One region of the Paenibacillus filicis genome, then DNA from elsewhere that is predicted to be linked to it. Evidence: riboswitches for the same ligand, from Rfam matches in the RefSeq annotation. Region 1 holds a riboswitch; the other holds the start of a gene.
The links. Region 1 has a riboswitch for ZMP and ZTP ahead of WMW72_RS22855 (DJ-1/PfpI family protein). Riboswitches for the same ligand answer to the same signal wherever they lie in the genome.
Positions count from the first base shown of each region.

Region 2: it holds a riboswitch for ZMP and ZTP, as region 1 does, so the genes downstream of both, WMW72_RS19505 (bifunctional 5,10-methylenetetrahydrofolate dehydrogenase/5,10-methenyltetrahydrofolate cyclohydrolase) here and WMW72_RS22855 (DJ-1/PfpI family protein) in region 1, are expected to answer to the same signal.

Region 1 is NZ_JBBPCC010000016.1:138,433-141,888, reverse strand. It holds gene WMW72_RS22860 (AraC family transcriptional regulator) at 1-724, opposite strand, end outside; gene WMW72_RS22855 (DJ-1/PfpI family protein) at 820-1,392, opposite strand; ZMP/ZTP riboswitch at 1,450-1,529, opposite strand; partial or broken gene WMW72_RS22850 (Rpn family recombination-promoting nuclease/putative transposase) at 1,717-2,568, shown strand; gene WMW72_RS22845 (helix-turn-helix domain-containing protein) at 3,117-3,456, shown strand, end outside.
Region 2 is NZ_JBBPCC010000013.1:30,942-34,397, reverse strand. It holds gene ilvD (dihydroxy-acid dehydratase) at 20-1,711, shown strand; ZMP/ZTP riboswitch at 1,757-1,838, shown strand; gene WMW72_RS19505 (bifunctional 5,10-methylenetetrahydrofolate dehydrogenase/5,10-methenyltetrahydrofolate cyclohydrolase) at 1,899-2,750, shown strand; gene WMW72_RS19500 (MBL fold metallo-hydrolase) at 2,921-3,456, shown strand, end outside.

The DNA of each region.
Region 1 (3,456 bases):
GATCATGAGCCGCCTTCGGGGTCGTAAATACGGCATAGGTCTGCTCCGGATAGTGCCGGCGAATGGCCCCTTCCGGTACAATGGCTCCCTCTTTGGCCTCCACCCCTATGATGTAAGTGAACTCACCGGTATCCATATCAAAGTCTCCACAGATGCCATACTCCGCTGTCGAAGCCGCTTGTTCATACAAGGCCTGTCCTTGCTTCTCCTGCAAATACCGCTGCCAGAAAGCCGGGATATCCCGGTTGTTCTGACCGTCCTTATTACGGGTGCGGATCGAGTAGCCAATCACATCAAAGCCGGGCTTGGTAACCACGCGAAATTCCATGCGAATTCCTCCTGAGTCGAGATTGAGCCTCCGCTCAAGCACGTTGGCTTTATCAGAGGCATGGGGGCGCAGACCTTGCTTGCGATACTCCCCTGGTGTCATGCCATACATCTTGCGAAAAGCTCGGATGAATGTTTCCGGTGTGCCGAACCCGTAGTCCAAAGCGATATCCATCAGCTTATCCTTCGTCCCGGCCACCCGGCATGCCGCATGGAACAGTCTGCGCCCGCGGACATATTCCATCACCGGCCAACCCACGATGGATTGAAAAACCCGATGGAAATGAAAGTCTGAGAAATTCGCCAGCTGAGCCAGCGAAGACAGGGTAAGCTCCTCGCCCAGCCTCGCCTCGATCTCATCCACCACCCGTTGCATCAAGCCTTCATAAGTTGACATTCACCCTCTTCCTTTCTGCTTGATTATAAACGAATACGAACCTTTGTTCTTGACGTTTTTTGCTGTTTGTTCCACCTGCTCTAACCATTCAGCTTCTATCGCATCGACCTATAGTACGGGTAGTCCATCTTGTCCTGGACCTGCCGCGCTACCTCTGGGCTGGTAAGGGACTCAATCACATACAGCCCCAAATCAATCGAAGCTGACACGCCTCCGCCCGTAAACAGGTTACCGTCTCGGACGAAGCGTTCTCTGATCACTTCTGCACAGTAAGGTGCCAACAGATCATAGGCAGAAGGGTTGGTTGTTGCCTTCTTCCCGTCCAGAAACCCCGCAGCTCCCAGAATCAAAGCCCCCGTACAGACCGATACCTTGTACTCCACATCTCGTGCCGTCTGAATCCATGATATAAAATCGGTATCAAATCTCAGCTGCCTTGTCGATAGCCCCCCAGGAATAAAGATCAAATCATAGACCGAAAGCTCGGGGCAGACCTGACTAACTTTGATCGTTAATCCTCGATCATCGGTGACTTCCTCTTGATTCGAGCAAAAATCCCAGGATACCTCTTCCTTCGCTCGTAGAATCCCCATCCACGTTACAGCTTCATAGAAGCCAACAAAATCTAACGCTGTCATCTTGTCGAACAATATAAACGCCATTTTCATTCCCTACACCTGACCTTTCCTCAAGTGAAATAAAAAAAGCATCTGATCGAAGATCAAATACTTTGCCCAGGCGTACGGCGATATGACTATGTGCTCCCTCGTGGTACTCCACGTTTACGCCAGTTGCACATACCAAATATTTACTATATTGTATGCCGGAAGCTTGGATTAATCAAGCACAATCCTGCGTAGGCGAGAAGGGTTCTATTCGTACCAAATTCATTTGTTGATGCAGATATGTGATTCATTAACAAGCGTGTCTGCTTAGGTGTGTCTAAGAACTTAGCTAGATGATATACTAATAATGAATGGAGTTGATTACGGATGAACGAACTGCTTGATCCTCGAAATGATTTTTTATTCAAACGCATCTTCGGCAGTGACGAAAACCGAGATGTTCTGCTTGCATTCTTAAACACGACGTTTATTGAAGCCGGTAGGCCTCCTTTAACGGAAATCACTCTGCTGAACCCTTATACCGATAAGGACGCTCCCCGCGACAAGTAATCCATTCTTGACATTCGTGGCAAAACAGCAGAAGGTGAACTCATCAACGTTGAGATGCAACTGTTCAACAAGTATGACACCGAGAAAAGAACCATGTTTTATTGGAGCAAACTATACAGTGGACAGCTACAAGAGGGTCACTCCTACAAGATGCTGAAGAAATGTGTTACCATCAACATATTAAATTATTCATTCCTTCCAAACAATGAATATCATAATGTGTTTCATCTACGTGAAGACCGTACTGGCATTCCACTTATCGATGATATAGAACTACATTTTCTCGAATTATCAAAGCTCGGTGACCAAGCTGCCCCCGTTGAAAGCGGCGGATTGGTAAACTGGTTGCTGTTCCTGAAGGGTGTCGATAGATCCAATTGGGAGGTGCTGACGATGAACGAACCTGTATTGAAAAAGGCTATGGATACGTTAGAATTTCTTAGTCAGGACGCAGAAGCCCGCCGATTGTATGAAGATAGACAGAAGTATTTACATGATGAAGCTTCCATGATTGAGGGGGCTTTAGCCGAAGGCGAAGCTCGTGGCGAACGAAGGAAAGCCATTGAAATGGCGTTAGAGCTTCTTAGCCTCGGAGTGGAAACATCCATTATTATCAAAGCTTCCGGGCTGCCTGAAGCTGAAATTATCGGTCTAAAAAATCACAATTGAACAGTCTATTCATACAAGAGTCAGCCGAATAGGGCTGGCTCTTACATGAATAGAAGATTAAACGAGACCTTTGTCGCTCCGACAATCAGCCTATCAGGCACGCCGACTACCTCGCAGTGACTAGTTTCGTGCTTGTTGTAGCCACTTTCTCCGATTTCTTGTTTGCGAGCTGTTTACGGAGCAGCCTTACCCCTTTATCTCTTCACCTGTCGCAATCGGATTGTCCACTTTTTATTTCCATGAGAACTCCTTCGCTCGAAGGACTCCAACAGCACAGTGAGAATCCTCGGAGGAGCTAACAACGCTTATTTTCATCGGTCTCCTTGACTACGATTGAGAATCTACTCGTGCAAGAATCACATCTACGACGAAGCTGCCGATGCAAAGTCATTGAGCCAAAGCCAGTTGTCCGCCCATGGCTTGAGCAAGACGATAAGTTCACCTTCCCATCACTAGGATGGCGGGATTTAGGTGCTCTTTGCGCGAACGAATGCCCTTCCCTTATACTTTTAATGAAGAAAAGCATCCTAGAAGGAGCTGGCACTCGTATGAAGCATTCAGGACTTCCTGTACTGAGCAACATGTATAGGCATGCAGAGGCCTTGCACACCGAGGGCCTTCGCTATCACCGGAATACCTCTAGCTTATTCGTGATACAGGCACATGCAGCTACAGTGACGATCAACAACCACACCCATAGGCTGGAAGGCTTCAGTTGTGTATGCCTGCCGCCACATACATCCATTCATTTTGGAAAAGATCTGACCGAGACCTCAACGTCCGCCGGACAGCTTCGTTTTTATGCCTGCGACTACGAATGGATAGGCGAGGAATCGTCCACAGACTCCCCGCTCATGCCGACGCTCGCTGAACTGAATCATGCCAGTC
Region 2 (3,456 bases), on a different contig from region 1:
AACGGAAGGGTGAATGAGCATGACGGAGTCCAAGGATTTGAGAATTCGCAGCAAGGTGATCAGCGAAGGGGTCAATCGTGTGCCAAACCGGGCGATGCTGAGGGCAGTCGGCTTTCAGGATGAGGATTTCAAGAAGCCGATGATTGGCGTAGCCAGCACTTGGAGCGAAGTGACACCATGTAATATGCATATCAATGAGCTGGCCCTTCAGGCCAAAAAAGGGGCTCAGCAGCATGGCGGAGCACCGCTGATTTTTAATACCATCACCGTATCGGACGGCATCTCGATGGGGCATGAAGGGATGTCGTTCTCCTTGCCTAGCCGGGAAGCCATTGCTGATTCCATCGAAATCGTGACCAATGCCGAGCGGTTCGATGGCCTCGTCGCCGTAGGCGGGTGCGATAAAAATACACCGGCCTGCCTGATGGCCATCGGCCGGATGAATTTGCCTTCCGTGTACGTGTATGGCGGCACGATCCAGCCAGGCAAGCTTGACGGGAAGGATGTGGATATCGTCAGCGCCTTCGAGGCGGTAGGTCAATACCATGAGGGCAAGATCACGGACGCTGAGCTGTATAAGGTGGAATGCAGCGCTTGTCCGGGCCCGGGAGCTTGCGGAGGCATGTACACAGCCAATACGATGGCCTCAGCTGCCGAAGCGCTCGGCATGAGCCTGCCCGGCTCTTCTTCAACACCTGCTATCTCGCCTGATAAGGCGGCGGAATGTGCCGAAGCGGGGAAGAAAGTGATCGATCTGCTGAAGCAGGAAATTTATCCGCGCGATATTATGACGAAGAAGGCTTTCGAAAATGCGATTACCGTCGTCATGGCGCTCGGCGGCTCTACGAATGCATTCCTGCATCTGATTGCGATCGCCCACTCGGTTGGGGTGGATCTGACCTATGACGATTTCGAGCGTATCCGCGTCAAGGTACCTCATCTGGCCGATCTGAAGCCAAGCGGGAAGTATGTAATGCAGGACCTCAATGATATCGGAGGTGTACCTGGTGTGATGAAGCTGCTGCTGGAGCAAGGCCTGCTTCATGGCGACTGCCTGACGGTCACCGGGAAGACCTTGGCCGAGAATTTGGCGGAGGCGGCACCCTTACAGCCAGAGCAGCAGATTATCCGTCCGTTCGACCAGCCTTTGAAGCCGAATGGCCCGCTCGTCGTTCTGAAAGGCAACCTGGCCCCGGACGGCGCGATTGCGAAGATGTCCGGGATGAAGAAGCTGCGCTTCACCGGTCCGGCCCGCGTCTATGACAGCGAAGCCGAGGCGACCGAGGCGATCATGCGCGATGAGATCCAGCGGGGCGATGTTCTTGTCATCCGCTATTGTGGTCCAAAGGGCGGTCCGGGCATGCCGGAGATGCTGTCTGTGACTGCTCTGATCGTCGGCAAAGGACTGGGTGGCGAGGTGGCTCTGATCACGGACGGCAGATTCTCGGGAGGCTCGCATGGCTTCGTGGTTGGTCATGTGGCGCCTGAGGCACAGGTTGGCGGGCCGATTGCTCTTCTCCGGGAAGGAGACAGCGTGACGATCGACAGCGAAACCCAAGAAATCTCCTTCGCTGTTACGGCGGGGGAGCTGGAGCTCCGTTCGCAAGCCTGGACCCCGCCTGCGCTCAAGGCGTCCTCAGGGGTACTTGCCAAGTACGCCCGGCTGGTCTCGTCCGCGTCCCGCGGCGCGGTGACGGATTTATGGGAATAAGGCTTGAAAACCGTCACCGGGTACACGTATAATGAGAGATAAATAACGGGTATGTGTGACTGGCGTAAACGTGGAGTACCACGAGGAAGCACATACGGATTTTCAGCCGTACGCCTGGGCAGAGGTAAGGGGATATTCCCCTTGCCTCTTTATGCTTCTCAGCAGAACAGAAAGGGCTGAGCAAATGATGACAGAAACATGGCTTCTTGACGGAAATCGAGTGGCGGCGGCCATCAAGGAGGATTTGGCCCACCGTATCCAGGGGCTGGCGGCTAGAGGAATCGTTCCGTGCCTGGCCACGATTCTGGTTGGGGACGATCCTTCCTCCGCGACCTATGTGCGGATGAAGGGCAACATGTGCAGACGCCTCGGCATGCAGTCGGTACGCGTCGATCTGCCGGCAGAGACTACGACTGAGGAGCTGATCGCGGCGATTCATAAGCTGAATGGCGACAGCCAAGTGCACGGCATCCTGCTGCAGCATCCCGTGCCTTCTCATATCGATGAGCGGGCTGCGTTCGAGGCCATCCGGATCGATAAGGATGTGGACGGCGTCACGACGCTGGGCTTCGCCCAAAATGCATTCGGCTTCGCCGATTATCCGTCGTGCACGCCCGCGGCGATCATGGCGATACTGGATGATTACAACATTCCGATCGAAGGCAAGCATGCCGTCGTCATCGGCAGAAGCCCGATTCTGGGCAAGCCTGTGTCGGCGATGCTGCTGAACCGTCATGCCACAGTCACGACTTGCCATTCCCGAACGGCCCGTCTGGACGAGATCGTGCGGCTTGGCGATATCGTGGTCGCAGCTGTGGGCAAGCCTCGCTTTGTCCAGGGAGACTGGATCAAGCCGGGCGCCGTCGTAATCGATGCAGGATATAATGAAGGCAATATCGGGGACGTGGACTATGAATCGTGCTTCCCGCATGCCGCCGCCATTACGCCAGTACCGGCGGGCGTAGGTCCGGTCACGATCGCGATCTTGCTGAAGCATACCGTGGAGGCTGCCGAAAGGCAGGCTAGATCCATCCGATAGAACGATGTAATTCTTATCGCGGTGCAGTGCGGAACTGGAGTGGAGTTCCGCACTGCAGGTTTGGCGTCTAGCCTCAGCAAACGACCATGAATAAATAAAAAGCTTGTTAAAACTAATGGTATTAGTTATATTAATACTAACTATATTAGTTTTGAGGAGTGATCTTTCTTATGCGTACAGTCCAAATAGAAAGCTTGATTCAATTGACGGTTTTCCCAGCCTGGTTTCCGGTGAATGTATATCTGATCGACGAAGGAGAAGAGCTGACCTTGATTGATGCCGGTATCTCTGTAAGCGGCAAGGGAATTCTAGAGACATCCGCATCGCTCGGCAAGCCGATTACCCGTATTGTGCTTACTCACCCGCATAGCGATCATATCGGAGCGCTCGATATGCTGAAGCGGGAGCTGCCGGATGCGAAGGTATATTTGTCCCGCCGGGACGCCAAGCTTCTGAACGGCGATCTCGCGATGGAGCCCGGAGAGCCGGATACGCCAGTCCGCGGTAGCTTGCCCAAGAACGTCCGGACGCGGCCGGATGTGCTGCTCCAGGACGGCGACCGGGTAGGTTCCCTGCTCGCGCTAGCGGCACCAGGCCATACACCGGGGTCGATGGCCTTCTATGACCAGCGCAGCGGCCATCTGATCGCAGGCGATGCGATGCAGGTCCGCGGAGGTATTGCGGTAAGCGGGCAATGGGTGCCTTG